Regions from separate parts of the Pseudoduganella sp. GW821-FHT11H04 genome, predicted to be linked through region 3. Evidence: predicted binding sites of a transcription regulator. Region 3 holds the regulator's gene; each other region holds the start of a gene.

Region 1 (7,490 bases), on a different contig from region 3:
CTGGCTTCGATTAAAGCTGACGTGGCGGTGGCTCAGCGCGACATCGCGATGCAAAAGGCACACAACGCCGACGAGGCCCTGCGCATTGAATTCCTGTCCAAGCAGTTGAAATCGATGCATGCCCGTGTCGAGATGCTGGAAGGACGCAAGTTCAGTTTCGACGAAGAGACCGCGTTGCTGTACGACGCAGTGACGCCGCACCATGACCGCGCTTATTACCTGGCCTTGGTGGCGCAAGTCGACAAGCTGCTGCCCGGTACGGAGCCGCTGCCTGAGCGCTTGAAGGCGTTCCGCGCGAAGTTCGTGATCCCGAAAGACAAACTGCAAGCGGTGTTCGACGCGTCCATCGCGGCATGCCGCGAGCGCACCGCAGCCTTCATGGATCTGCCGAAGAACGAAAGCTTCGTGATGGAGTTCGTGACCAATAAACCGTGGTCCGGCTATAACTGGTACAAGGGCAACGCGCATAGCCTGATCCAGATTAATACCGAATTCCCGATCTATATCGACCGTGCGGTGGACCTGGGCTGCCATGAAGGCTACCCTGGCCACCACGTCTACAACGCGCTGCTGGAGCAGTCGCTGGTCAAGCAGCGCAAGTGGGTGGAGTTCAGCGTGTACCCGCTGTTCTCGCCGATGTCGCTGATTGCCGAAGGCAGCGCGAACTATGGCATCGAGATGGCCTTCCCGGACGATGAGCGCCTGGCCTTCGAACAGAAGGTGCTGTACCCGCTGGCGGGCCTGGATCCGGCCTTGGCGCCGCAGTACGCTCAGTTATTGAAGCTGCTGGGCAAGCTGAGCTACTCCGACAACGATGCGGCGCAGGCCTATCTGGAAGGGAAATGGACGCGCGAGCAGACCATTGAGTGGCTGGTGAATGTGTCGCTGTACCCGCCGGAGAAATCGGCGCAGCGACTGTCCTTTTATGATGCGAACCGCGGCTATGTGATCAATTACAACCTGGGCAAGGATATGGTCAAAGCCTGGACTGAAAAGCATGTGACGGCCACCGATCCGGCGGCCGCCCGCAAGCAGCGCTGGGAAGCATTCAAGAGCCTGCTATCTTCGCCACGCCTGCCATCCGGCCTGCGTTAAGCGGCTTTCTTCGTGCTCAGGCATTCCTTCATGAATGCCTTGCGCTCATCGCCCTTCTTGCCTGTAGCGTCGGCGTTGCAGGTCTTCATCTTGTCCTGCTGCGTCACTGGCGCGGCAGGTTTCGCGCTCAGGCATTCCTTCATGAATGCTTTGCGCTCATCGCCTTTCTTGCCTTCGGCTTCTTTATTGCAGGTGGTCATTTTGGACTGCTGGGAGTTCTTTGCCGGGGCTGGCGCCGCAGCAAAGGCAGCGGAACAAGACAGAGCCAGGGCAGCAACGATCAGTTTTTTCATGAGGGTTCCTCGTAACAGTTGAGTTGGTCTTGCGACAGTAACTATACATAGAAAAACGCCACCCGAGGGTGGCGTTTTTCTTTTTCAGTCTGCCCGCAATCAGGCTTGCTTGCGGCGGCGTGCGGCCATGGCCGCCAGGCCAAGGCCCAGCAGCGCCATCGAGCCTGGTTCTGGAATGCCGCTTGGATCCGCGGCTCCGAGCGTGATGTTGTCAAAGCCAATCTGGTTGACGGTGCCGCCAAAATCGACCGAATGGGCAATGCCCGCAAACGCGACGCCGATCGGTGTCCAAAGGCAGGCGCCGCCGGTCGGATCGCCCGAGCAGTTGTTAGGAAGGGCGGCGAGATTGATCGTGGCCAGCACATTGCCGGTGCCATTCAAGCCGTCGTAGACGTTGACGAAGCCGCTGGAGAAGGCGGCGTAGTAGAAGGAGAAGCCAGTGTCGAAACCAGCGGCCACGTTCATGGTGGCAGCAGCGCCGCTAGTAAAGAACAGGATGGTGCTGGCCGAAGGTTCATTGGCGAAATTGCCGCTGCCGCCAGCGTCGGAGTCGATCAGGCCCAGGCTGGACGTCGAAAAATTAATGCCGAAATTCGTGCCGCTGTTGCCGGCGCTATCGGTGCCCCCGTTATAAAAATCATTGACGCTGGCCTGGTCGCCGACGCCTTCGAAAGTGAGGCTGATTGGACTGGCGCTGGCCTGGATGGCAGCACCCATAAAGGCCAGTGCTGCAGCCATTTTGACGAGTTTTGCGACACGCATTGTGAGCTCCTTCTGGTTAAGTTTCATGCATATAAGCAGGAGTCATGCCACAAGGAAAAGATGTAAATAATCAATAACTTAGCCGATGGAAATGTTACTCTTGTTTGACAAGTTGTAAATGTTTCCGACGGTCAAAGCATGGCATTGCCGGCCAAACGGCCTATAGTGTAAGTAGCTCTTCGGAAGGGAGGTTGCCATGACCCGTAAATTCATCGATTGCCGCGAATTCCCAAGCGACACCCACTGCAGTGTCGCCATTGCGGCAGACAGCGAAGACGAGTTGCTGGAAACTGCGGTCCAGCACGCAGTCTCGGTGCATAAGCATGCTGATACGCCTGAACTGCGCGCCGCTATCCGTGGCATGATCCACGACGGTACGCCGCCGGAACATGCGATGCCACCGGGCGTTGCCACTGGCGCACCGGAAGGCGCGCGGACGCACTAAGCTGCTTGCTCGTCAGGCTGGGCTTCGAGGTAACGAATCAGGTCGCGGCCGAGCACGCGCAGGCGTGCCGTTTCGACCTGCCGCTTTTTATAGGCGTCGTGGCTGGCTGGGCCTTCCAGCGTGCGGCCATGGCTGACTTTGTCCATCAGCTGGATTTCGTATTCGAAGAAGAAGCCGACATCGTAGTCGGGGCCGCTTGCCGCCGGATCGTCGGACGGTACATGAATCATCTTGCGCACCGTGACCTGGATGCTGTTGAAGCCGGTGCCGCTGTGCGGGTTGTCGGCGCGCGTCTGCGGTGAGGAAATGTCCATCAGCTCAGCATCCATCTTTTCCAGCAGTTCGGCCGGATAGCCATCGGCCGCTTCCAGAAGGCAGCGGTATTGGGTGAAGATTTCTTTGGCCGCTTCCATGTCGAGCAGGGTGTTGCGGGTGCGCTGTGAATCCACATTGGTCACCGAGATCAGGTGGGCGCGTTGCAGGGTGCGCAGGGCCAGCAGACATTCGAAGCGGGTGCCGAACACCATGCGCACGCCGAGATGGTCGAAGATGTCGGCTGCCAGGTAGGCTGCTTTTTGCAGCAGCTTCAGCAGGATGCTGGCGCGGCTCTTGTTGTTCTTGCGGTCAAAATGCAATAAGGGCAGGCAAATCTCGCCATCGCTCAAATAATGCTGGCCGTCCTCTTCGCGGATCACCTCATCCAGGCTGGCGAACACTTGCTGGCGGATGGTATTGAAATAGCGCAGCTTGAGATTGTTATCGATGTAGAACACGCCATGCATCACTTTCAGCACGGCGCAGGACCACATGCGGCGCAATTCGACTTGCTCATTGCCGTGCAGGGAGGCGAACACCAGCAGGTCCAGTGGATCTTCCGGCATGCGTACTTCGGGCGGGATCAGGGCGGCCTGTCCGGGCGTCAGGAAGGCGGTACAGACAAAGTCAAGCGCCTCGCCATGGGCCTTGGCGATCACTTCGCGGGCGTGGGGATTGTCGATGTCGAAACCATATTCGCGCACGAATTCGTGCGCGTCATGCTTATTGCGCAGGGCTAGCCCACCGAGGTCGATTGCCGACACGCCGGAGGCGATCGCATTCAGGTAAGTCCAGTTCAGGGAAAACTTGCCCTGGCACTTGAGAGATGGATGCATGGTAAGGAAAGTATCGCAGCGTTGAGTGCATGCCGCAAGGTGAGGTGTTGTTTGCAGATCTTACTTGTGTGTTACCAAAAGAGTAATGTAGTATTTTCTTCGAGGTAACTTTTATATCAACTTAAAAGGATCAGCCGTGACCAATCCGTATTCCATGCCACAAGCAGAGCTGACAGAACCGGTCAGCAACGAAACCTATATGCCGAAGTTCTTCGCCATCAATGGTCGCATAGGCCGCCTGCGTTATTGGGCGTACAGCATCGGTTGGGGCCTGCTAGTAATGCCGGCCATGTTCCTCGCCGCCGGCGTTGGCGCGCTGACCGGCTCCTTTGGAAATGCCGCCGAGGGTGGCAGCGCAATTGGCATCGGCATCACTTATTTGGCGTCCATCGTGATAACGATCATGCTGGCGCGTCGCCGCCTGGCTGACCTCGGCCACACAGGCTGGCTGGCCTTGCTGATCGTGGTTCCGTTCTTTGCGCTGTACCTGCTGTTCGCACCGGGCAATGCAGATGCCAATGAATACGGCCCTCCGCCCGGTCCCAATTCGATCGGCGTGAAATTGCTCGCCTGGATCCCGGCGCTTTTCTTCATCATCGGCATCGTCGCCGCCATCGCCATTCCGGCATATTCGGGCTACTCCGCGAAAGCGCGCGCCGAGCAGATGGGGCAGTAATTCCGGATGCATAACCCGTACACCGCGCCGCAGGCAGACCTCAAGCTGCAGTCAGAGCTTGCCGATGCGACGCGGCTGTTTGCATGGAATAGCCGGATCGGGCGTGCGCGGTTTGTGGCGTATGGCTTTTCCGGCCTGGCTTTCGCGGTTGTCTATCTCGTGGTGCTGACCACCGTGGAAAGGTCGTTCGGGGTGGTGTACACACGGGGTTCGCTGGTGGGGTGGGGGCATGCGGCCATCGCATTGCTGGCTTCAGCACTGGCGCTGGTGAACGCGATACGTCGGCGGCTGCACGATTTTGATGTCAGCGCGTGGTGGGCCTTTTTACTGCTGTTCCCGATCCTTCAGTTTGTGTTCCTGATCTATCTGCTGGTGGCGCCCGGCACGCCGAACGCCAATCGCTTTGGCCCCGTGCCGCCGCCAACCGAGCGCAGTGTCATGGCTGCGGCGGCGATTGGCGGCCTGGTCCTGCTATGGTTTATAGTGCTCCGCTCTCCTTGATGTCGAGGTAGCGGTTGAGGAGGGCGGAAGCCAGGTGTTCAGGAGCGACGTCGACCAGGTGGCCGGCGCGCAGGCCAAGGCGGCGGATCGCTTCCTGGCGCTGCTGCAGGTAATGTTCGCTGGCGGCAAGGCGCAGGGCATCGTCGAAACCGTTGACAGGCGCGTTGCTTGCGGCGTCCAGCGCTCGCTCGCGCAGGCTGGCGCACATCACCAGGTGGCGCGAAGACAGCAGGTCGACGGCCTGGCGCAAGGCCACGTCATCCTCATCGCGCACATTCGTCACCAGCACCACGAAGGCGCGGCGGCCCAGGCGGTTCAACAAGTCGTTGGCAGCGCGCAGGTAATCGGGCGCTGCTTCGCCCGGCTGCAAGTCGTACACGCCGGCCAGCGTGCGGTCCAGGCCAATGCGGCCTTTGGCCGGCGGCAGCCAGCGGTTGTCCACGCCAAAGCTCATCAAACCCACCGCGTCACCTTGCTTACCCGCGACGAAGGCCAGCGTCAGCACGGCGTATAGCGCGTGGTCGAAATGGCTGGTGTCGCCGTCGCGCGCCAGCATGCGGCGGCCGGTGTCGAGCAGGAACACGACCTGCTGGTCGCGCTCCACCTGGTATTCGCGGCTGATCGGCTTGCGGTGGCGCGCGGTGGCCTTCCAGTCGATCGAACGCAGGCTGTCGCCGCGCCGGTATTCGCGCAGCTGGCGGAAGTCCGTACCTTCGCCGCGCTGGCGCTTAACCAGAGAACCGGCGGTGGGCGCCTGGCGGTCTGTGGCGCGCAGGGCTTGCCCCAGCAGGCGCGCCACGTCGGGGAAGACTTTGGCCGTCTGCTGCGGCCCGATGCGGTGGATCGCTTGCCATAATCCGAGCGGGCCGGCTACGCGCAGCCACGGCGTGCCGAACTCGCCGTCGCCGCGTTCCAGCGGCCGCACGCGGTAGGCGATGGTGGTGAAGGCGCCAGGCGCCAGATGCGTGGCATGGGGCATGCCTTCCAGCTCCCAGGCCGGAGGGTAATCGTCGAAGACGTCGAGCTGCAATGTCGTTGCGCCTTCATTGTGCACCGTCAGCTTCACATCGTGCCAGGCGCCGACCGGCAGCACGCCAGCCAGTTGGCGCTCGACGCGCAGGGCGGGACGGCGTCGCGCCAGCAGCGCATCGCTGGCCGCGGCCAGCAGCAGGGCGCCGCCCAGCACCTGCCACGGCGCCTGCAGCTGCGGCCACACGCTGGCGGGAACGCCAAGCGCTGTCAGGCCCAGCAGGGCGTGGAACATGCGGCGGGTTGGCTTCATCAGTTGCGCGGGGCAGCGACGGATTCGATCAGCGCTGCCAGCACGTCGTCTGCGCCCAGGCCGTCGAGTTCACTTTCCGGCGACAGGGCGATACGGTGGCGCAGCACTGGCAGGCTGGCCTGCTTGATATCGTCCGGCGTGGCGTAATCGCGACCGCCCATCAGGGCCATGGCGCGTGCCAGGCGGATCAGGGCGATGCTGCCGCGCGGGCCGGCTCCAACCGACACGCCCGGCCACTGGCGCGTTGCGCGCACCATGCGCACGGCGTAGTTGGCGACCGTCTCGTCGACACGGATGCGCGCTACCAGCTGTTGCAGAGCCACCAGGGTCTCGGGCTTGATCAGGGTGCGCACCTGGGCCACTTCGAGCCCATCGCCAACGCGGTCCTGGGTCACGGCCAGCAGCATTTCGGTTTCTTCCTTCTCGCTTGGATAGGCGATCTGCGCCTTGATCAGGAAGCGGTCCAGCTGCGCTTCCGGCAGCGGGTAGGTGCCTTCGCTTTCCAGCGGGTTCTGGGTGGCCAGCACCATGAAGGGCGCAGCCAGCACGTGGCCTTCACCCTCGATGGTGACCTGGCGTTCCTGCATTGCTTCCAGCAGCGCCGACTGGGTCTTGGCAGGAGCGCGGTTGATTTCGTCGGCCAGCAGCAGGTGCGTGAACACAGGACCTTTGCGGATGCTGAAGGTTTGCTGGCGCTGGTCGAATACGGCGTGGCCCATCACGTCGGCCGGCATCAGGTCGGGTGTGAACTGGATGCGCGAGAAGTCGCCGGCAAAGGTCTTGGCCAGCGCCTTGACCAGCAGGGTCTTGCCCAAGCCAGGCACGCCTTCCAGCAGCACATGGCCGCCCGCCAGGCAGCAGGCCAGGACTTGCTCAACCACCGCTTCCTGGCCGACGATGGCGCGGCCGATTTCCTCGCGCAGCCGCTGCACGATGTCGACGGCCTGCGTCAGGCGGTCGGCCGGAATAGCGTTATTAGGCGGGAGGGACATGCTATCGCTCATGGTGGGCTCGCAATTGTTGGAGTATGGATATCTGTCTTGTGAAATCGGCGGCGCGTGCGGCAGGGGCGCCCAGCAGGGCTTCGCTCACTTGCGCTTCCGGCAGTTTGGCCAAGCGCGCAAGGCGGCGCGCGCGCTCGTTGCCGTCCAGGGCGTGGAGCTCGGGCAGGCGGCGCAGCAGCAGCAGCATGGTGCGTTTGCGCACCGCTTCCAGCAGCAGGCTGCGGCCTTGCGGCAGCTTCCACAGCCAGCGGCCGCTCGCTTCGATATGTTCAATCAGGGCG
Region 2 (7,490 bases), on a different contig from region 3:
CACCAGGTTTTCCGCCAGTACGCGCGAGGTGTACGGCAGCGTGGCGTAGGCGCCCGGCTTGATTGCATCGACGGCTTCGCGCGCGTCGAAGTAATCGAGCTTGGTGCCCGGGAGTTGTTTGCGGTATTGGCTGTTCATGATTACTTGCGGTCCTTCAATGGTACGAAGCCCAGGTCTTCAGGGCCGACGTAGTTGGCGCTTGGACGAATGATCTTGTTGTCGATACGCTGTTCGATCACGTGGGCAGCCCAGCCCGAGGTACGGGAGATCACGAACAACGGGGTGAACATGGCGGTTGGCACGCCCATCATGTGGTACGAAACGGCGGAGAACCAGTCCAGGTTCGGGAACATCTTCTTGATTTCCCACATCACGGATTCCAGGCGCTCGGCGATGTCGAACATCTTGGTCGAACCGGCTTCCTGCGACAGGGTACGCGCCACTTCCTTGATTACCACGTTACGCGGGTCGGAGATGGTGTACACAGGGTGGCCGAAGCCGATCACCACTTCCTTGTTGGCGACGCGGTTGCGGATGTCCGCTTCCGCTTCATCGGCGTTTTCGTAGCGCTGCTGGATGTCCAGCGCCACTTCGTTGGCGCCGCCGTGCTTAGGGCCGCGCAGTGCGCCAATCGCGCCGGTAATGGCGGAGTGGATATCGGAACCAGTGCCGGAAATGACGCGGCTGGTGAAGGTGGAAGCGTTGAACTCGTGTTCCGCATACAAGATCAGGGAGGTGTGCATCGCACGAACCCACGATTCGGAAGGCTTTTCGCCGTGCAGCAGGTGCAGGAAGTGGCCGCCGATGGTTTCGTCGTCGGTTTCCACGTCGATGCGCTTGCCGTTGGTGCTGAAGTGGTACCAGTACAGCAGCATGGAGCCGAACGATGCCATCAGGCGGTCGGCGATGTCGCGCGCGCCAGCGATATTGTGGTCGTCCTTCTCAGGCAGGCAGCAGCCCAGCACGGACACGCCGGTGCGCATCACGTCCATCGGGTGGGCGGAGGCTGGCAGCGCTTCCAGGGCGGACTTCACGCCTTGCGGCAGGCCGCGCAGGGACTTCAGCTTTTTCTTGTAGCCTTTCAGTTCGGCCACATTCGGCAGCTTGCCGTGCACCAGCAGGTAGGCGATTTCTTCGAATTCGCAGGTGGTGGCGACGTCCAGGATGTCGTAGCCGCGGTAATGCAGGTCATTGCCGGTCTTGCCGACGGAGCACAGGGCGGTATTGCCGGCTGCAACGCCGGACAGGGCGACGGATTTCTTTGGTTTGAAGGCTGGAGCTGCTTCGGTCATGTTGGTCTCTCCTCGAATCGATTGATTTATTTTTTAGCGGCTGCGAACAGTGCATCGAGCTTCTGTTCGAAATCGTGATAATTGATGCGCTCGTACAGTTCGGCGCGGGTCTGCATGGTGTCGATCACGGCTTGCTGGGTGCCGTCGCGGCGGATCGCGGTGTAGACATTCTCGGCAGCCTTGTTCATGGCGCGGAAGGCGGACAGCGGGTACAGCACCAGGCCCACGTCGGCGGACTTCAGTTCTTCCACGGTGAACAGCGGGGTCGAGCCGAATTCGGTGATGTTGGCAAGCACCGGCACTTTCACGGCAGCGGCGAACTGTTTGTACATGTCCAGGGAGATCATCGCCTCAGGGAAGATCATGTCGGCGCCGGCTTCCACGCAAGCGACTGCACGGTCGATCGCGGCGTCCAGGCCTTCCACGGCCAGTGCATCGGTACGGGCCATGATCACGAAGTTTTCATCGGTACGCGCGTCAACTGCGGCCTTGATACGGTCGATCATTTCGCCCTTGGACACGATTTCCTTGCCCGGACGGTGGCCGCAACGCTTGGCGCCCACCTGGTCTTCGATATGCATGGCGGCGGCGCCGAATTTGATCATCGACTTGACGGTGCGCGCCACGTTGAAGGCGGAGGAGCCGAAGCCGGTATCCACGTCCACCAGCAGCGGCAGGTCGCACACATCGGTGATGCGGCGCACGTCGGTCAGCACGTCGTCCAGGCCGGAGATGCCCAGGTCCGGCAGGCCCAGGGAGCCGGCAGCCACACCGCCACCCGACAGGTAGATCGCCTTGAAACCGGCGCGCTTGGCCAGCAAGGCGTGGTTGGCGTTGATCGCGCCTACAACCTGCAACGGGGACTCTTCTTGCACGGCCTTGCGGAAGGCGGCGCCTGCGGAATATTGGCTCATGGTGTCCTTAAAAGTAATTGAGAAGTCTGCCGTGCATAGTGCAAGTGGCGTGCCAGCCGGCCCACTCCTGAAAAATCAAGCACTTGCAACATTCTGCCCAGAGTGCTATGTTTCAAGTTGAAACATTGAAATGCAACATTGAAACATGCGACATTCCACGCCCCTACCCTTCGACCCCGCCGACAAACCGGTCATCTGGACGGTTTCCGTTTCGCGCCTGTCGGAACTGTTCCGCGACATCACGCTGGAGTACGATGCCCTGGCCGACATCGAGCCGATCAATCTTGGCTTTGACGAAGCGGCGCGCCATATCCGCGAGCGACTGGCGACGGAACGTTGCGATGCCGTGATTGCGGCCGGATCGAATGCAGCTTATTTAAAGGGCCGCTTGTCGGTACCGGTGGTGATCGCCAAGGCCAGCGGCTTCGATTTCATGCAGGCGCTGGCCCGCGCGCGCAAGGTGTCCGACCGCATCGGCGTGATCACCTACCAGGACGATATACCGGCGCTGGCCGAATTCGCCAACACCTTCGGCGTGCCGATCGAGCAGCGCACTTACGCTACGGAAGAGGATGCGCGCGCCCAGATCAATGACCTCAAGGCTTCGGGCATCAAGGCCATCGTCGGCGCCGGCCTGATTACCGACCTCGCTGAAGAAGCCGGCCTGACCGGCGTGTTCGTCTATTCCGCCGCCTCGATTCGCCAGGCCTTTGACGATGCACTGGAACTGGCGCGCCTGGCGCAGCTGGAGACCAACCGCAGCAGGCGCCACGTGGTGGCCGACACCCTGCGCGCCAAGCACGGACTGGCCGACCTGCGCGGCGAGTCCGACGCCATGGAACGCGTACGCCAGGCTGTCGTGCTGTATGCAAAATCCCCCGCCACGGTACTGATTCAAGGCGAAACGGGCTGCGGCAAGGAGCTGGTGGCGCAAGCCATCCACCGAGAATCCCCGCGCACCATGGGCGGCGCCAACCGGCCCTTCGTGGCTGTGAACTGCGGCGCCATCGCCGAATCCCTGCTGGAATCCGAACTGTTCGGCCATGAAGAAGGCGCCTTCACCGGCGCCAGGCGCGGCGGCCACGCGGGCCTGTTCGAAGCGGCCAACCGCGGCACCCTGTTCCTCGACGAAATCGGCGAAATGCCGCTTACGCTGCAAACGCGCTTGCTGCGCGTGCTGGAAGAACGCGAAGTTGTGCGAGTCGGCGGCACACGGCCGATTCCGATCAATGTACGCATCATCAGCGCCACCCACTGCGACCTGGAGGCGCGCGTGCGTGAAGGCCGCTTCCGCGCTGACCTTTTCTACCGCCTGGCTGTGTTGCGCATGTCGCTGCCGCCCTTGCGTGAACGTCCAGCCGATATCCTGCCGCTGGCCGAATGGTCGCTGCGCACCGCGCTTGCCAGCCTTAGTGCGCGCGCCCACCCCAACCTGCCGGCCGAACTGGCCGCCTGCGCGCCCCTGCTGCTGCGATACGACTGGCCAGGAAATGTACGCGAACTGCGCAACCTGACCGAACGCCTCGCGCTCTTCCTCGCCGCCGAACCGCTGCAAGCCCTGACGCCAAGCTTCGTCGCCAGCGTCGCACCTGAGCTGAGCTCCGCATCGTCGGTCATGCCACTGCTGGCGGCTCCGGCATCGGCGCTGACCGCAACTGCGGCACCCCGTGCCAGCAACGCCGAAAGCGCCACCGAAGTACTTGCCCGCTTCGGCGGCCGCCGCGATGCCGCCGCCGATTACCTCGGCATCAGCCGCACCACCCTGTGGCGCCGCCTGCGCGAAGAATCCGCCAGCTAACCATCCATCACTTGTTTCGACCATTCGTCACCCAAGCTTCAACCGGAGACACTGGATACGGTATGCTCCAGCCCCATGAAAAGGACCCAATATTTTTGGCTGCTCCAACTGCTTGGCTGGAGTGGCGTGGCGCTATTCACCGTCTTCGTCGACCGGCTCGAAGTGAGATTCATGCCGCTTTCGGCATGGTGCGGCGTGAGCGGTATTGCGCTGACCACCTTGTGGCGCCAGGTGTGCAAGCTGCGCCTGAAGTGCGGCAAGCAGCTGGCTTGGCCGGCCGCCATCATCGCTTCCGTCGTCCTGGGCCTGATCCAGTCGGCCAGCAATACGCTGGTCGACATGGCGGTATCCGGCGCGAGCTGGCGTCCCGGCAACCTGGCCTGGATCCTCTCGCTGCTGACGTTCTGGATCGGCACCATGCTGGCCTGGAATGCCTGCTATATGGCGGCGCTCTCGATCAGGCGCAATCAGAGGCTGGAGGCAGAGGCCCTGTTGCTCGAAGCCGAAACCTTGCGCCTGGAACTGCTGGCCAAGGAAGCCGAATTGCGCGCACTGCAATCGCAGGTTAATCCGCATTTCTTCTTCAATAGCCTGAACAGCGTTCGCGCCCTGATGTACGAAGACATTGACAATGCTGCCAATATGGTCGACCGCCTGGCAACGCTGATGCGCTATACGCTGTTGTCCACCTTTAACGGTTGCGTGCCGCTGCAGCAGGAGCTCGATGCCGTTCGCGCCTATCTGGCCATTGAAAAGATCCGCTTCGAGGAGCGCCTGCGCATGCATTTCGAGATCGAGCCTGGGGTGGCGCAAGTGACCTTGCCGCCGATGACTTTGCAGACACTGGTCGAAAACGCCGTCAAGTATGGCGTTGAACGCCGCACGGAAGGCAGCGAGATCCGCATAGCCGCGCGCCTGCAAAGCGGCTGCGCCGTGATCGAAGTCGCCAACCAGGGCAAGCTGCTCGCCAACTCCACTTCCACGCGTATAGGGGTCAGCAACGCGCGCAAGCGCCTGTCGCTTGCCAAGGGCGAGCAGGCCAGCCTGGACCTCAGCGAACGCGATGGCTGGGTGTGCGCCACGCTCACCTTCCCCGCCGCTCATCACGCAGTTTGACCGTTCATCACGTTTTCGATTTTGCGCTGGCGACGACGCCGATAAAGTTTGCTTCACAAGGAGGAAACACCAAATGAAAACCAAATTTGCTCAAGTTGCCGTCTCCCTGCTGCTGGCCGCAGCGTCCATCCCAGCTGTCGCAGCAACGGCTTTCAAGGCTGAAGTAAAAGGTAGCGGCGAGCCGGTCATCCTGATCCCTGGTCTGGCCTCGTCCGGCGAAGTGTGGAAAGACACCGCCGCCCATATGTGCGTTAAACACCAGTGCCATATCCTCACCCTGGCAGGTTTCGCCGGCGTGCCCGCCCTCTCCGGCGAAAACCTGCTGCCGGCCGCCGAAAAGCAGCTGGCCGAATACATCACCGCCAACAAGCTGGTCAAACCAACTGTGATCGGCCATAGCTTGGGAGGCTTCCTCGGCATGAAACTCGCCAGCGATTATCCAGAAAAAGTCGGCCGCCTGGTCATCATTGACAGCTTCCCTGCGATGGGCGCCACCCGCAACCCGACCATCACCAAGGACCAGTTGCAAGCTGTTGCCACCCAAATGCGCGATGGCATGCGCGGCCAAGACGACGCCACCTTCGGCGCCATGCAGCTGCGTAGCGCGGCCACCCTGGTCACCGCACCGGAAAATGCAAAGCGCATTGCCGACTGGGGCAAGCAGTCCGACCGCGCCACTATCACGGACGCAATGTACGACATCATGTCCACCGACCTGCGCGAAGACATCGGACGCATCAAGGCTCCGACGCTGGTACTCGGCACCTGGATCTCCTACAAGGCCTACGCTCCCAAGGAAGCCATCGAAGGACTGTTCAAAGCCCAATACGCCAAACTGCCGGGTGTGAAAGTGGAGCTGGCCGACACCGCCCGTCACTTCATCATGTACGACGAGCCGGAATGGATGTATGCTCGCATCGACCAATTTATCCAATAATTCGCAAACCATGGCACACACCGCGCGTCCGCTGCTGGCAAGGCTTAACTGGTACTGGATTCTTCAGCTGATTGGCTGGGCGCTGGTGTTCATCGTGGTTGTACTGACCTACGGCCGCTTCCTGAGCATCGCCACCTGCGCGTGGTACGGCGTGAGCGGCTTGATGTTGTCGGACCTGTGGCACCGCGTGATCAAGGCGCGCCGATGGAATGTCGGTGCAATCAAATGGCGCATGCTCCTGGGCCCAGTCTTCCTGCTCGGACCACTGCAGACAGCGAGTGTCGCGACGGCCATTTACTTTGAACTCGGCAAGGTCGATGGCCTGGCGTGGCTCCCAAGCGCACTGGCATTCTGGATATGCATTTTCCTGGTGTGGCATATCGGCTACCTTGCAGCGATGGCCCTGCGCCGCGCCAACCAGTTTGAAGCCACCGCCCTGCGCATGGAAATCCAGGCCAAGGATTCCGAACTGCGCGCGCTGCAAGCCCAGGTCAATCCCCACTTCTTCTTCAATAGCCTGAACAGCATCCGCGCCCTGGTCTACGAAGAGCCTGATTCGGCCGCGCAGATGATCGACCAGCTGGCGAGCCTGATGCGCTATGCCCTGCAATCCGGCCAGTCCGATACCGTACCTTTGCACAAGGAGCTGGAAGCTGTGGAAGCATACCTGGCCATCGAAAAGATCCGCTTTGAAGAAAGGCTGCGCGCCAGCATCGAGATTGAGCCGGGCCTGGAAGACGTGCGGATCCCGCCGATGTCCCTGCAAACCCTGGTGGAAAACGCGGTCAAATACGGCGTGGAAATGAGCACCACCGGCAGCGAAATCCGCATCACCGCGCGCCGCGCCGGCGAAAACGCCCTGATTGAAATTGCCAATGCCGGCGCCATCCGCGCCATCGGCGATTCAACGAAAGTCGGCCTGACCAACACCCGCAAGCGCCTGGCCCTGTCGATGGGCGAGGAAGCCAGCCTGCAACTGAGCGAGAGCAGCGGCTGGGTGCGTGCAACCTTGCAATTCCCGGTGGCCGCATGATGCGCGTCCTGATCGTCGACGACGAGCGCCTGGCGCGCGCCGAATTGCGCCGCATGCTCTCCAAGCATCCCGGAGTCGAAATCATCGGCGAAGCAGCCAATGCGGCGGAAGCCGCGCAGTTGGTGGCCTCGCTCGACCCCGACCTGCTCCTGCTGGACGTGCAAATGCCCGGCGGCAGCGGCTTCGACCTGCTTGCGGCCCTGGACGATGCGCCTGAGGTGATCTTCACCACCGCCTTCGACCAGTACACGCTGCAAGCCTTTGAAGCCAGCGCGCTGGATTACCTGATGAAGCCCATCGAACCTCAGCGACTGACTGCGGCACTGGAACGCGCTGCCGCTCGTCTTGGCCTGGCGCCCACACCAAGCAGCACGCCGCGCAAGCTGTTTATCCGCGACGG
Region 3 (7,490 bases):
GCGGCTTCAAGGAAGAAGATTTCGCCCGTTCCCACCCTGGTGGCGCCCTGGGCCGCCGCCTGCTGACCCATGTGCGCGATGTGATGCGCAAGGACGGCGCCATTCCGGCCGTGGGCCTGGAAACGCGCCTGCCGGACGCCCTGCTTGAAATCACGCAGAAGGGCATGGGCATGACCGCCATCGTCGATGCGGCGAACAAACCGGTCGGCGTGTTCACCGACGGCGATTTGCGCCGCATGATCGAGAAGGTGCAGGACTTCACCAAGGTCGTCATCAAGGACGTCATGCACCTGAACCCGCGCACCATCGGCCCCGACCAATTGGCGGTTGACGCCGTGGCGGTGATGGAAGAATTCCGCATCAACCAGATGCTGGTGGTGGACCCGGACGGCACGCTGGTTGGCGCGCTGCACATTCACGACCTGACACGCGCCAAGGTGATCTGATGACGCTCAATCGTGAAGACCTGGTCGCGCGCGCTGCCAAAGTACGCCTGTTCATCTTCGACGTGGACGGCGTGCTGACGGACGGCAGCCTGACTTACGGCGCCGATGGCGAGTCGGTGAAGACCTTCAACGTGCACGACGGCCTTGGCATCAAGCTGCTGCAGGAGGCCGGCATCAAGACCGCGATCATTTCCGCCCGCCGCACGCCTATCGTGCTGGCGCGCGCCAAGGACCTGGGTATCGATTACGTGCACCAGGGCGGTCATGACAAGCTGACCCCATTCAAGGCCCTGCTGAACGAGTTGGGGCTGGAAGAAGAGCAGGTCGCCTTCATCGGCGACGACGTGGTGGACCTGCCACTGCTGCGCCGTGTCGGCTTTGCCGTCAGCGTGCCGAATGGCCGCAAGGAAGCGCATCAGCATGCCCACTACATCACGGAAGCTGCGGGCGGCCGCGGTGCGGTGCGTGAAGCCTGCGAATTCGTGCTGCACGCAACCGGTAATTACGAGCGCGTAATGGCGCAGTTCCTGGTGTAAAAGGATCGAGCGATGCGCAACCAGAGGATAGCCCACCGCTTCCGCCTTTCCGTCGGCATGATATTGGTGCTGCTGGCGGCGCTCGGCAGCTTCTATCTGCTCGAACTGCTGAACCGCGCGGGTGAACAGATGCAGGCCGACAAGCGCGCCAATGAGCCGGATTACATCATCGAGAATTTTTCCTTCGTCCACATGTCGAAGGATGGCAAGCCAAGCTATATCATTGCCGGCGACAAGCTGACGCATCGTCCTATCGACGATTCGTCCGTGATCGACAAGCCGCGTGTTCATAGCCTGGCCAGCGAGCGTCCGCCGATGGAGATCCTGTCGGAGACGGCGCGCGTGGACCAGGGAAATAGCCGGGTCACACTGAACGGCAAGGTCACGATCGACCGCGCCCCGGCGCCGAACGCGCAAGCGCTGCATATGGCAACGGAAAAGCTGGTGGTCTTCCCTGACGAAGACCGCATGGAAACCGACGTCCCGGTGAAGATGAAAATCGGCGCCACGACTGCCTCGGCCAACAGCATGCGCGCCAATAACGCAACGCGCGAAATGCACCTGCAAGGCGCTGGCACGCTGGTGCTGCCGCCGAAGGCACAATAAAAAGGAATGAATATGAAACGACTACTGTTGTCGGCTGCCCTGCTGCTTTGCGCAGCCGAGCCGGCGCTGGCCGAAAAGGCCGACTCCTACAAGCCTACCGTCATCAATTACGCCTCGATGGATATCGATGACGTGAAGCAGATCACCATCCTGTCGGGCGGCGTCAAGCTCTCGCGCGGCACCCTGACCATGACCGCCGAACGCGCCTTCGTCAAGCAGTCGCCGGAAGGCTTCCAGCAGGTGACCCTGTTCGGTGACGGTAAGAAGGCCACCTTCCGCCAGAAGCGTGATGGCGCTGGCGACCAGTGGGTGGAAGGTGATGCCGACCGAATCGAATACGACGAGCAGGTCGAATTGGTGAAGATGTTCACCAAGGCCACCATCCGTCGCCTGGAAGGCGGCAAGCAGAATGATGAAGTGCAGGGCGAGTTCATTTCCTACGACAGCCGTAAGGAGTTCTTCAGCGTGCGCAATACCGCAACCGGCGAGAGCAAGCCGGGCGGCGGCCGTGGCACCATGGTGATCCAGCCTTCGCGCACCGAGCCGCCCGCGGCATCGGCCGCAGCGTCGGCCGCGGCATCGGCTACAACCACGCCTCCTACCACGTCGGAGAAGAAGTAAGCATGCAAGCAAATTCCTGCGCCAGCACGCTGGTCGTGCGCGGCCTCCAGAAAACTTACGGCAAGCGCCAGGTAGTGCACGACGTGTCGCTGCAAGTCGATTGCGGCGAAGTGGTGGGCCTGCTGGGTCCTAACGGCGCCGGCAAGACCACCTCCTTCTACATGATCGTGGGCCTGGTGGCCTCGGACGCCGGCACCATCGATATCGGCGGCACCGACGTCTCCAGCCTGCCGATCCACAAACGCGCTACGCTGGGCCTGTCCTACCTGCCGCAGGAAGCTTCGGTGTTCCGTAAGCTGACGGTGGAAGAGAATATCCGCGCCGTGCTGGAGATCCAAAAGGTCGACGGCAAGGCGCTTAGCAAAGCCGAAATCGACCAGCGCCTGGAAGCCCTGCTGGCGGACTTGCAGATCGAGAAGCTGCGCGAGAACCAGGCCCTGTCGCTATCCGGTGGTGAGCGCCGCCGCGTGGAGATCGCGCGCGCACTGGCTACCAATCCGCGCTTCGTGCTGCTGGACGAACCGTTCGCCGGCGTCGACCCGATCGCCGTGATCGAAATCCAACGAATCGTGCGTTTCCTGAAGGAGCGCAACATCGGCGTTCTGATCACCGACCATAATGTACGGGAGACCCTCGGCATTTGCGACCGCGCCTACATCATCAACCAGGGCGCCGTGCTGGCTTCGGGCCGCCCGGACGACATCATTGCCAATGAATCCGTACGCCGCGTTTATCTCGGCGAACACTTCCGCATGTAAGCGAAGGCCATGAAACAAACACTGCAACTGCGAACCTCGCAACACCTGGCGCTGACGCCGCAGCTGCAACAATCCATCCGCCTGCTGCAGCTGTCCACGCTGGAGCTGCACCAGGAGTTGGAACAGCTGCTCGGCGACAATCCGATGCTGGAGCGTCTTGACGATCCGCTCGACCACTCTGTGCGGCTGCTGGCCGATGGCGCCATCAGCCAGGGTAGCGGCAATGGCACCGAAGGCCCCGCCACGCCAGCGCAGGAAAGTGCGCCGGGCGAGTGTGGCGAAGCCCCGGCCGCAGCCTCCGAAGGCGACGCCTATGAAGGCGGCGAAGGCGAGGGCGGCAACGGCAGCGACGACACGGACTGGAGTTCCAGCTCCGGCAGCAAATCTGCCGACGACGAAGACAGCCGCCCGCAGCTGGAAGCTTCCGGCTGCACCTTGCGCGAACACTTGCTGGAACAGATGCGAGTGACCGTACAGGAGCCGCGCGACCGCGCCCTGATGGAAATGATCATCGACGCGCTGGACGACAATGGCTACCTGGAAGAGCCGCTGGAAGAAATCCACGAGCGTCTGCCGCCCGAGCTGGAAATCGAACTGGATGACCTTCGCTGCAGCCTGGTGCTGTTGCAAAGCTTTGACCCGGCCGGCGTGGCCGCACGCAATGCTTCCGAATGCCTGGCGCTGCAGATCAAGCGCATGCCAGGCGTGCCGATGGTGACGCGCCGCATGGCGCTGGTCATCGTCGAGAAGCACCTGGCATGGTTCGCCCAGCGCGAGTTCACCAAACTGAAAAAAGCCCTCGACTGCGACGACGAAGATTTGCGCGAAGCGCAGTGCGTCATCCGCCAGTGCAACCCGCACCCGGGCGCCGAGTTCGCATCGGGCGATTCCGATTACGTCGTGCCCGACGTGATCGTGAAGAAGGGCCGCGGCGGCTGGCTGGTCATGCTGAATAACGACGTGGTGCCGCGCCTGCGTGTGAACGCGCTGTACGCCAACCTGCTCAAGCAGGGCAAAAGCGAGTCGCAGATGAACGGCCAGCTGCAGGAAGCTAAGTGGCTGATCAAGAATATGCGCCAGCGCTTCGACACCATCCTGCGCGTCGCGGAAGCGATAGTAGAAAGACAAAAGAATTTTTTCAGCCATGGCGCGGTCGCCATGAGGCCCCTTGTGTTGCGTGAAATTGCTGATACACTGGGACTACACGAGAGCACTATTTCTCGCGTAACAACTCAAAAATATATGCTCACCCCGCATGGCATGTTTGAGTTGAAATATTTCTTTGGTAGCCACGTCGCGACCGAAGCTGGGGGTGAAGCTTCATCGACTGCGATACGGGCACTGATCGTGCAACTGACAGGAGCAGAAGACCCGAAAAATCCTTTATCCGACAGTAAGATTGCGGACATGCTGGGAGAACAAGGCATGGTGATTGCGCGACGGACTGTTGCCAAATATCGAGAAGCGTTGAAAATCCCTCCGGTAAGCCTCCGCAAATCTTTGTAGTGCAGTGCATGGGTTCCTCTGTGCGTTTCGGCGTACACGAACTCGAGAGCGACATCATCTTTAGGAGTGTGTATGAATCTCACCATCAGTGGACATCATGTCGAAGTGACCCCGGCCATTCGCGAGTACGTGCAGAGCAAGCTGGAACGAGTCAAGCGCCATTTCGATCAAGTAATCGATATTGCTGTCATCCTGACTGTAGATAACCTCACCGAGAAAGAGAAACGTCAGAAAGCGGAAATCAACCTGCGCATGTCTGGCAAAACTGTTTACGTCGAAAGCCTGTCGCAAGATCTCTACGCCGCCATCGATACCCTGATTGATAAACTGGATCGCCAGGTCATGAAATACAAAGACCGTGTGCAGAACCACAGTCATGCGGCCATCAAGCATTTCCCGGATACGTACGAAGCACCACCCACCGCCATGTAAAGGACTGGCCGTGTAGCACACCAAAGGGCGCAATTGGCGCCCTTTTTTGCGGTTAAAATATTTGCATGAGCGAACACGTCCAAACCCATATCTCCAACGGCACCGGCTTCATCACGCTGGACCGCCCTAAAGCCCTCAATTCCTTGTCCCTCGACATGGTGCGCGCAATGACCCAGGCGCTGCTGGATTGGCGCGATAACGCGTCTGTGGCCGCCGTGGTTGTGCGGAGCACCAGCGAACGCGCCCTGTGCGCAGGCGGCGATATCCGCTTTTTCTACGATGTCGGCCGCGCCAATACGCAAGGCGACAGCGCGCTGCTGGAAGACTTTTTCACCGAAGAATATGCACTGAACCACTTGATCCATTTCTATCCAAAGCCTTACGTGGCGCTGATGGATGGCGTGGTGATGGGCGGCGGCATGGGCATCGCGCAAGGCGGCCCTGACTGCGGCGTGCGCATCGTTACCGGCCGCACCAAGATGGCCATGCCGGAAGTGAATATTGGACTGTTCCCCGATGTGGGCGGGAGCCATTTCCTGTCGCACGCACCGGGGCAGCTGGGCATGTGGCTCGGCCTGACTGGCCTGACCGTCGGCGCCGCTGATGCCCTCTACCTGGACCTGGCCGATTACTTCGTGCCGGAGACTGAGCTGGCCGCCCTGACCGCGCTGGTCGAATCCACACCCGGTAAATCGCTGCGCGACGCGATCGCTGTCTTCGCCGGCCCGCACAACGCCTTCGCCGGCGACAGCGAGCTCGAAGCGCAGCGCGCGCTGATCGACAAGCACTTCGCCGCAGGCTCGGTGCCGGCCATTATGGAATCGCTGCGCGGCGACAGCTCGCCCTTTGCGCAGAAGTCGCTGAAGGCGATGGAGCTGCGCTCCCCGCTGATGATGTGCGTGACCCACGAACTGCTCAAGCGCGGCGCCGCGCTGGGCGTGTCGGACTGCCTGCGCATGGAGCGTAATCTCGTGCGCCGCAACTTCGAACACGGCGAGATCTTTGAAGGCGTGCGCGCGCTGGCGATCGACAAGGACAACCAGCCGAAGTGGAATCCAGCGACGCTGGCCGAAGTCACGCCCACGATGGTGGCGCGCTTCTTCGAACCATGCTGGCCGGCCTGGGCGCATCCCCTGCGCCACCTCGCATGAGGGAACTGGACCGGATCGACCGCAGCATCCTCAATATCCTGCAAGAGGATGCCAGCACGCCTTTGCGCGAGATCGCGGAGCGCGTGCATTCATCGGTCGCCACCTGCCAGCGCCGCATCGAAAAGCTGCGCACTGACGGCGTGCTGGTGAAAGCCGTCGCGCTGGTCGACCGCGCGCTTGCGGGCCGCCCGCTGACGGTTTTCGTATCGGTTGAGCTGGAGAAGCAGAACACCGACATCCTCAAACAATTCGAACACCGCATGCGGTCCGAACCCGAGGTAATGTCCTGCTACGAGGTGGCGGGCGAATTCGACTTCCACCTGATCGTCACAGTGGAATCAATGGAAGAATACAGCGCCTTCACCCGCCGCGTCTTCACCTCCCACCACAACGTCATCAACGTCAAAAGCCTGTTCGCCATGAACTGCTCGAAGTTCGAAACCAAGCTGACGCTTTAAGCCTGTTCGCCCCGAACCTTTTCGAAGAAGGTTTCGGGCGCCTTGGCGACAAACACTTTTTCTTGCAGGGTCTGTCGCAGGAAAGCGATTACGGCTTGTTCTGCGTCGTTGTTCTGCAATAGCGAAAGGTCTTTTGCATCCTGGCCTTTAAGTAGAAAGCGATAGTGCCGATTCTTTTCCTGGCCGTAGACTTTAACTTGTTCGATGTCTTCCAGTGGGATGGACTCTACGGTTTTTTGGAATCCTGGATTTCGGAATAGCAGCACCCCATCCTTGACTGCGACAATCGGCTCTCCATCCGGCCCGAGCTTTCGCATTTGGAAGTAGCGAATGATTGCAAAGGCTGCAAACAATCCAACTGCGCCCGTCAAATGGCCACTGCCGACCATGTGCCAAACCACGACCAACGCAGCAGCAATTCCGTAGAAAACCAGCTCGCGGGCTATGGAGGTTGGCTTGAAGATGCCATTCTCGGTAACGTGAAACGAGGGGAGTCGCGTCCGCATGTCGTAGGCCGCGAATGCCACTGAACAACATGGCAGCCAAATCCATAGTATTTCAGACTTGATGACCGCGATTCCGTCAGGTCCGAGGAAGCGATCCGCAGTCAAAGGCGAGACCTTGATGAACTGCGTGGGGAAGAACAATCGTTGATCCGACAGCGGCCACCAGAGGGCCGCTCCGAGGCCTCCAGTCGTGCATATATCGAGCAATGGATGCGAGACGCAGGCGGCCGCCACAAAGGCGCCCGCAACCCACCATCTCGCGCGGAACCACGGCGCCACCAAGGCTGCCAGGGCTCCCAAGGCAAGTGCAAACATGACCGAGTGCGATGCGCCGCGATGACCGAATTGGTTGGCGTATTCGATGCCGAGTTTGAGCCCGACCACGTCCAGGTCAGGCACCATGGACGCAAGCATCCCAGCGACCAGCAGCCTGCGGGAAATCCGTTTCGAACCGAGCGCTACGCCGAGTG
Region 4 (7,490 bases), on a different contig from region 3:
GTATGTTCGCCTGCGCTGCTGAAGGATGGTCCGCCGCTGAATACTCCGACCGACCTAGCGCATTACACGCTGCTGCACGAGGACAGTTGTGACGATTGGGAGCGCTGGTTTGAGCAGGCCGGCCTGGCGCCTTCGCTGGCGCTGCGCGGGCCGCTGATCGACGACAGCAATGCGTTGATGCAGGCGGCCTTGAACGGGCAGGGCATCGCGTTGGGCCGCATGGTGCTGATACGCGACGACCTTCAACGCGGCACCCTGGTCAGCCCTTTCAGCCAGACGCTCAGCGCGCAAGGGGCTTACTACATGTGCTGGCGGCCAAGCCGCAGCGAGCATGAGGCGCTGGCGTGGTTCTCCGACTTCCTGCGTAACGAAGCTACTTCAGGCTGACTTCGAACCATAGGTCCTTTTCTTCCACGGTGGCCCTGAACAGCTTACGGGCGGAAGGCGAGAGCTCGGCGAGGCTGGCTTCGCTGGGGCGTTCTTCATCGGCCACCAGCAGGCGGCCATAAGTCTTTTCCTTCAGCCGCTCGACCAGCGGATTGAAGGGCATGCCCATCCAGCGGTTCTTGATGGCTTCCTTCTTCGACACTGGAATGAAGGCGACCAGGTTTTCGCTGGTCATCTGCTCCAGCCCCTTGTCGCGCAAGGTGGCGTTGTGGCTGCCGTGATGACCGACCTTGTAGAACACTGTGCGTGACAGCAGGTCCGGCCCGGTGACGTAGTGGTCGCCCACCTTCCAGCGCAAGTCCTGCCAGGATAGCCAGTTGCCAACCTGCGCGTCGGCCGGGAAGAGCATGATTTCCCCCGTATCGATAAATTCGAACGCCAGCACCAGGCAAGTGTTGTTTGTGTGGCTGTCCAGGTTCAGGGCCAGGGTTTCTGCGGCCTGGGTCCAGTCTTCTTCGATCTTGCGCCAGTCCTCGGCTTGCGCTTGCCATACTTTGGAGACCAGGTCGGCAAGGGCAGGTGAATAGCGCTGGCCGGCATTCGCCTGGCGCCGCAAGCCAGGATCGAAGGGGCAATCATCAAAGCTGTCATCGGGCGGGGCGCCGCTTGGTCCCATGCGCAGGAAGGCGGCATCCAGGTTGCTCGCCAGCTGTAATTCCGAAGCGAGTTCATAGACTTCACGGCCGGTCTTGGTCGGCGTGCTGCGCTTGATCAGGCCTTCATCCGGCGGCGGCCCGAGTACATAGACGCGCAGGTTCGGCGCGCCATCCAGCGTGCGCGGCCCTTGCTTTGGCGACAGATAGCGCGTCTTCACATCCTGCTTGCCTTGCAGGTATTCGAAGGCGTCGCGTGTCCTGCCGATTGCGGCGCCGGGCGGGTCGCCGGGTTTGAGTCCGAAGAAGCCGAGCATGCGGCCCAGTTGCGCGCCGCGCTCCTGCATGCCGGGCGAATTGGAATTTTCGAAGGCCGAAACGGCCGTGGCCAGCGCATTCACCTTGGCCGCGCGTTCGGCGCGCAAGCGCTGGCCCAGTTCATTGCGCGGGTCTTCCGTCCAGGCGTACCAGACTTCGCCGATCTCCATCGAATCGAAAACGTCGCGCGCCTGCGAGGTGTGAAAGCCGGAGGCATGGTCCCAATGTTCGTGCGTCATGACCACCACGTCGAGATGGCCATTGCAGGCCTCGTGGATATCGTGGGCCACGGCCTGCATTTTTTCTTTTGGCTTGTCGGCCACGGTGATCAGGCCGCAGTCGATCAGAACGTTGTAGGTATCGAAGCCGCCTTCCTTGGCAAAGCGCAGCAGGATGCAGTCACCAAGGCCATGGCGGTACAGGCGGATGCGCAGGCGTGCTTCGTTTGCGGCCTGTTTGTGCGGGTGGGTATCGGCGACCGCCTGCGGTGCGCGCGGGCGCGTCTTGGCCCGGGCAGCCAGCGGTGGAACAGTGGGTGAATTCATGGCGGCACCTTATTCGTTGGAGTGGAGCATGCAGAACGGCTCGGCGCTGTCGCCGTCCACACTGAAGTAGGTCGAACGCAGCGCCACGCCGGCGTCATAGCGCATGCTGCGGTGGGAACGCACTGCGGCCAGTCGCTTGTCGTCGTTCAGCGGCCGCTTGATCGCGTAGCGCAGGGTCGGGATCACGCCGCCGTCGTCCTGGATATCGCCTTCCAGGTCGAACACGAGGGTGCAGCCGCCGGGGAAGTCGAAGCTTCCCATGAGGGGATGGCCCGGGTCCACCGGCAGTTTGCGGCGGCGCTGGGTGATCGAAATGACCAGCTGTTTCAGGATGTCGCCGTCGGGCATAACGCGCAGGGTTGGCTGTACGGCGTGCACTTCGAAGCTGGGCAGGCCGTCACTGTCGTAGCGCAGGCCTTCCACATTGCCGTTACGGTGCAGTTCGAGGCCGGTGACGCGCATGAATTCATCGCAGCGCGACAGGTCGTTGGACTTGATCATCTCTTCCAGGTAGTCATGGGCGCGGATGCGCGCCCGCCGCAGCGTTTCGTACACGCGGCTGCGCTTGCGCTGGTACAGGGAGTCCTGCACCAGGCCACTCAGTTCCTTGGCCAGGCCGGTGAGCACGCTGGTGGGGTCGGAGCTGCCATCGGCCAGTTCGATGCGCGCATAGGGCCAGCGCAGCTGTTCTTCCGACAGGGTTTTCAGGCCTTCCGGCAAAATGCCCCAGCGGCGGAAGGATTCGATCAACGCGACACGGTAGCCGTGGCGGTCGTCCGGCACCATGTCGTAATCGGCAGTGACCAGGGCGCGCAGGTAGTCGCCGAAGGTGATGTCGAAAGGCGGGCAGTAGTCGAGGGCGCGGATCGACATCAGCAGGAAGTGGTGGGCAGTCTTGGTCGCCACTGACGCCAATTCGTCCACCAGCACGGGATGCAGCGCGCCATCGGGCAGCTTGCCGGTGCCGGCGCTAGCCAAGGATACGATGCCGGCGCTGCGCAGCTTGTACATCTCAATGAAGGCCGAGAACATGGCCGCCACCAGGATCGAGCCGCGTTCATGCGGCTCCAGCGCCTGCGCCAGGCGCGTCGGATCGGGCTGCACCGGGTGCCAGACGCCGTTTTCATCCATCTCGCCGATGGCGCTGCGCAAGGCGCCATAGCGGCCGGTGGCCACGCCGAATTCCTGCGCCAGCTCGCTGAGCAGGGATTGCGCTTCCAGGTTGCCGCGTGTGCGGGAAATCTGGTGCTTCAGCACTTCCGGGAAGGTGAAGTGCTGGAACAGCGCCACCATGTCGGCAAAGGCTTCGTGGAAGGCGAGCGTGTCGGGGTTGTTATCGTCCAGGTAGCGGCGGTGCATGCCATCGAGCAGGGCGTGCGTGGTTTCGTGGGCGATGATGTCTTGCGACAGGCAAGAGAACACCATGCCGCTCGGGCCCTGGAAGTAGCCGAACAGCAGCGCCTTTTTCTGCGGGCTGTAATAGGCGTTGGCTGCGCGCAGTGCGTGCGGGTAGATGCGAAGGGTCTGCACGAATTCCTCGTGCTTGCTGGCGTCTTCGTGCGAAGACCATTGCACCTGGCGCCCCAGCGCTTTTTCGAAATTGCAGATGGTGTTCATCGCCACCGCGTACACCATCTGCTGGTGGAATTGCGGGTTGCCTTCGGATGGAGGATGGCCGTCCTGCGCCAGCAGGTTGGGGCTATTCAGGTCGACCGGCTCATACCAGCAATCGCTGGCCGGGTCGAAGTCCACCACTTCCACGTATTCGCCGCGCGGGCCTGGCTGCAGCTCGCTCTCCCACGGGATGTTGAAGATGCGCTGGTTGATCGACGCGGTATCGAGCTTGAGCGACATGCTCGGGTCGAAGGCATAGCCGCGCAGGCGCCGGAACGGCGGACGCTTGCTGCCTTGCTCGATTGCCTTCTGGCTGTAATCCTGGCTGCTGGCGGAGGAGTACATGGCGGCTCCTTATTGCAGCAGTTCCGGCGCCCAGGTCTTGATGCGGGCCGCCACCAACGCCGCTCCATGGCGCGCCAGTACGGCGCGTTCGGCTTTGTTGAGCGCCTTCAGGTTGGTCTCGATAGAGGAGGCGAAGACTGAATCGCCCTCGATCGCTTCGCCATCATGGCTGTCGATGGAGAACCACAGCGGGCAAGGGCCGGCCTTGGCCATGTGGCGGTGCTTCATGCGGTCGAACTGCAGGCCGCGGATCTGCTCCATCATGATGTCCAGGCCTTCCTTCAGCACCAGGGCGCTCGATTCCGTCGGGTCGACCTTGATGGCGTAGGGTTTGCCGGCGTCGCTGACCAGCAGGTAATTCAGCTCGTTCAGCGCGGCCAGGCCGGGATTGACGCCAAGGTTGTCATATAGCCCGCCGTCGCTGAGGGTGACGTAATCGCACTTGGCGGCAGGCGCGTATTCCGTTTTCTCGAGCCGCAGGGGCGGGAATACAGGCGGGAAGGCGGACGACGCGGCCACGGCGCGCGCGATCGGGAAGTTGGCGGCGTCGGCAAAACCCAGTTCGTAGTCGCCCATCTCGCTCTTCCCCTTGCTTCCGGCGATAAAGGAAAACATATTGCCGGTGGCGAGGTTGGTGGTGTTCAGGTAGATGCGCGGGCCCTCGGACAGGTCGCCCAGCTTCTTGCTGCCGAAGAGGTCATCCGCATACGTATCGGCCAGCTTGTCCAGGCGCGAATGGAAGGGATCGAGCAGGCCGCCGATCACCGAGCCGACGGCAATCGAACGCGTGGCGAGGTACTCATCCAGCTTGTCGAGTGCATTGGGATCGTGCCAGTTCAGGGCCAGGAAGGCGCCGGCGATGCTGCCGCCACTGACGCAAGAGATGAGGTCGACCTTATCCAGCAGCTGGTGCGCCTGCAGCTGGCGGAACACGCCCAAATGAAAAGCGGCAGCTCGAAAGCCGCCGCCGGACAAGGTCAGGCCGATGCGCTTGCTAGCGCCGCCGAGTGTGATGGCCATGGAACACCTCCGTAGGAAAGCGTTTGCCCATGGCGTAAGGAATCTCCCGCTACGTTAGGGCGATTCTTACAGAGTAGGCTAGAAAATTGCCAGGAAATACACGAATTGTCACTTGTCGGCCAGCTTGGCTTCCAGCTCGGCCAGGCGCGATTCCATCAGTTCCAGCTTGGCGCGGGCCTTGGCCAGCATTTGTGCCTGGATATCGAATTCCTCGCGGGTGACCAGGTCCAGCTTGGCGAAGCCCTGGGTCATCATGGCTTTGACGTTCTTTTCGATATCTTTGGCCGGCGAATTTTCGATGACCTGGTTGACCTTCTGTTGCAAGTCGTTGAAGAAGGCGTTCATGTCCATGGTTATTTCTTCCTGATGTGTGTTTGTGTGTGAGTTTGTGCACCACAACGGTGCGGCTTTGGATTGTAATGGTGCGGAAAGCTGTCTTAAGTTCAATTCCTGCACGAATTATGGCTGGCACGCAATCTGCTAATAAGCAGTAAAGCTGTTGTTTCAGACTGAATTTTAAACCGCAATAAAAGTTCACTCAAAAGGAAATCGCCATGATTTATAAGAGCAAGAAGCTGGGTCTCACCGCTGCAGTCGCACTGGCAATCGCATCGATGGGGACTAGCTTGGCCCAAGCAGCCGATGCTGCGCCTGAGGCGAAGCCTGACAATGAGATTAGCTATAACGCGGCCCTGACCAGCGACTATCGCTACCGTGGTATCTCGCAAACCCGCCTGAAACCTGCGCTGCAAGGCGGCGCTGACTGGGTCAACAATCCAACCGGTTTCTACGCAGGCGTCTGGGGCTCGACCATCAAATGGGTCAAGGATGGCGGCGGTGATGCCAGCGTGGAAATCGACCTGTATGGCGGCAAGCGCGGCGAGATCGTGCCTGGCGTCAGCTACGACGTTGGCTTCCTGGCCTATGTCTACCCGTCGAACGACCTGCATCCAAGCGCTAATACCCGCGAAATCTACGGCCAAGTAGGCTACGGCCCGGCTACCCTGAAGTACTCGAACTCCCTGAGCAATCTGTTCGGCTTCGCTGACAGCAAGCACAGCTCCTATATCGATGCTTCCGTCAACCAGGACCTGGGCGAAGGCTACACCCTGAACCTGCACGCAGGCCGCCAGAAGGTGAAAAACAGCCCAGCGTTCAGCTATACCGACTACAAAATCGGCGCCACCAAGGACTTTGGCGTGGCAACCGTAGCCCTGGCTTATATCAAGACCACCAGCGACGCGTACGTGGCGCCGAATGGCAAAAACCTGGGCAAGGGCGGCTTGGTGCTGACCGTGTCCAAAACCTTCTAAAGAGGCAACCGTATGAAAATGATTACCGCCATTATCAAGCCGTTCAAGCTCGACGAGGTGCGTGAAGCCCTGTCGGCGATCAACGTGCAAGGTATTACGGTGACCGAAGTTAAAGGCTTCGGACGCCAGAAAGGCCACACCGAGCTGTATCGCGGTGCGGAATACGTGGTCGATTTCCTGCCAAAGACCAAGATCGAAGCTGCCGTTGACGATGCGATCGTCGACCAGGCTATCGAGGCGATTGAAAATGCAGCCCGCACCGGCAAGATCGGCGACGGCAAGATTTTCGTCTCGTCGCTGGAGCAAGTAATTCGTATCCGTACCGGCGAGACCGGCAACGAAGCACTGTAAGGGGAAACGTGATGCATAAGACCATGAAGAAATGGCTGGCGGGGGTGACTGTCCTGTTGGCTTTCAGCGCAGCGCTGCCTGTGCTGGCCCAAGACGCCAAGCCGGCTGAAGCACCAGCTGCTGCCGCTACTGCTGCCGCATCGGCTGCTGCGCCTGCGGCTGCGCCGGCTCCTGCCGCAGCTGCACCTGCTGCCGACGCTGCCGCTGCCCCAGCTGCCGCTGCCGCTCCGGCCGCCGCACCTGTGCCACAGAAGGGCGACACCGCCTGGATGTTCGTGGCTACCCTGCTGGTGATCCTGATGACCATCCCAGGCCTGGCCCTGTTCTACGGCGGCCTGGTGCGCTCGAAGAACATGCTGTCCGTGCTGCTGCAAGTGTTTTTCGTTTTCGCGCTGATCATTGTGCTGTGGTGCCTGTACGGCTACTCGCTGGCGTTCACCGAGGGTAATGCCTTCTTCGGCGGCTTCGGACGCTCGCTGCTGAACGGTATTTACGATCCGGCCAAGGGAGCGTTCGCAACCGCTGCTACCTTCAGCAAGGGCGTAGTGATTCCTGAGTTCATCTACGTAGCTTTCCAGGGCACCTTCGCTGCGATTACCTGCGGCCTGATCGTCGGCGCGTTTGCCGAGCGCGTGCGCTTCTCCGCCGTGCTGGCCTTCATGGTCCTGTGGTTCACCTTCAGCTACCTGCCTATCGCCCACATGGTCTGGTTCTGGACCGGTCCTGACGCAATCACCAACGCCGACACCCTGGCCAGCGAAACCGCCAAAGCGGGCTGGATCTTCCAGAAAGGCGCGCTGGACTTCGCAGGCGGCACCGTGGTGCACATCAATGCCGCTATCGCCGGCCTGGTTGGCGCAATCATGATCGGCAAGCGCGTCGGCTACGGCCGCGACTCCATGGCTCCGCACTCGCTGACCATGACCATGATCGGCGCATCGCTG

The links. Region 3 encodes sigma-54, which starts transcription at its own class of promoters, with help from an activator protein. Its sites were predicted from a motif close to TGGCANGNAANCTGCTTT; they were not measured.
Region 1: AC1RTP_RS22920 (PEP-CTERM sorting domain-containing protein) is a predicted target of sigma-54. The motif match lies at 2,183-2,200, and genes of this name have one in related genera.
Region 2: prpB (methylisocitrate lyase) is a predicted target of sigma-54. The motif match lies at 2,244-2,261, and genes of this name have one in related genera.
Region 4: AC1RTP_RS25030 (TorF family putative porin) is a predicted target of sigma-54. The motif match lies at 5,349-5,366, and genes of this name have one in related genera.

The regions. Positions count from the first base shown of each region.
Region 1 is NZ_JBXARE010000013.1:59,929-67,418, reverse strand. It holds gene AC1RTP_RS22930 (hypothetical protein) at 1-1,095, shown strand, start outside; gene AC1RTP_RS22925 (PsiF family protein) at 1,092-1,388, opposite strand; gene AC1RTP_RS22920 (PEP-CTERM sorting domain-containing protein) at 1,488-2,150, opposite strand; gene AC1RTP_RS22915 (DUF1059 domain-containing protein) at 2,347-2,595, shown strand; gene AC1RTP_RS22910 (TIGR04552 family protein) at 2,592-3,746, opposite strand; gene AC1RTP_RS22905 (DUF805 domain-containing protein) at 3,883-4,422, shown strand; gene AC1RTP_RS22900 (DUF805 domain-containing protein) at 4,429-4,923, shown strand; gene AC1RTP_RS22895 (DUF58 domain-containing protein) at 4,901-6,205, opposite strand; gene AC1RTP_RS22890 (AAA family ATPase) at 6,205-7,197, opposite strand; gene AC1RTP_RS22885 (DUF4350 domain-containing protein) at 7,199-7,490, opposite strand, start outside.
Region 2 is NZ_JBXARE010000023.1:16,006-23,495, forward strand. It holds gene acnD (Fe/S-dependent 2-methylisocitrate dehydratase AcnD) at 1-138, opposite strand, end outside; gene prpC (bifunctional 2-methylcitrate synthase/citrate synthase) at 141-1,292, opposite strand; gene prpB (methylisocitrate lyase) at 1,319-2,206, opposite strand; gene prpR (propionate catabolism operon regulatory protein PrpR) at 2,352-4,004, shown strand; gene AC1RTP_RS27525 (sensor histidine kinase) at 4,080-5,120, shown strand; gene AC1RTP_RS27530 (alpha/beta fold hydrolase) at 5,194-6,057, shown strand; gene AC1RTP_RS27535 (sensor histidine kinase) at 6,068-7,090, shown strand; gene AC1RTP_RS27540 (LytR/AlgR family response regulator transcription factor) at 7,090-7,490, shown strand, end outside.
Region 3 is NZ_JBXARE010000010.1:86,224-93,713, reverse strand. It holds gene AC1RTP_RS20595 (KpsF/GutQ family sugar-phosphate isomerase) at 1-446, shown strand, start outside; gene AC1RTP_RS20590 (KdsC family phosphatase) at 446-982, shown strand; gene lptC (LPS export ABC transporter periplasmic protein LptC) at 995-1,588, shown strand; gene lptA (lipopolysaccharide transport periplasmic protein LptA) at 1,601-2,209, shown strand; gene lptB (LPS export ABC transporter ATP-binding protein) at 2,212-2,967, shown strand; gene AC1RTP_RS20570 (RNA polymerase factor sigma-54) at 2,977-4,473, shown strand; gene hpf (ribosome hibernation-promoting factor, HPF/YfiA family) at 4,546-4,905, shown strand; gene AC1RTP_RS20560 (enoyl-CoA hydratase/isomerase family protein) at 4,971-6,056, shown strand; gene AC1RTP_RS20555 (Lrp/AsnC family transcriptional regulator) at 6,053-6,514, shown strand; gene AC1RTP_RS20550 (metal-dependent hydrolase) at 6,511-7,490, opposite strand, start outside.
Region 4 is NZ_JBXARE010000017.1:21,066-28,555, forward strand. It holds gene gcvA (transcriptional regulator GcvA) at 1-387, shown strand, start outside; gene AC1RTP_RS25010 (MBL fold metallo-hydrolase) at 374-1,903, opposite strand; gene AC1RTP_RS25015 (hypothetical protein) at 1,913-3,862, opposite strand; gene AC1RTP_RS25020 (patatin-like phospholipase family protein) at 3,872-4,882, opposite strand; gene AC1RTP_RS25025 (accessory factor UbiK family protein) at 4,991-5,233, opposite strand; gene AC1RTP_RS25030 (TorF family putative porin) at 5,437-6,195, shown strand; gene AC1RTP_RS25035 (P-II family nitrogen regulator) at 6,208-6,546, shown strand; gene AC1RTP_RS25040 (ammonium transporter) at 6,570-7,490, shown strand, end outside.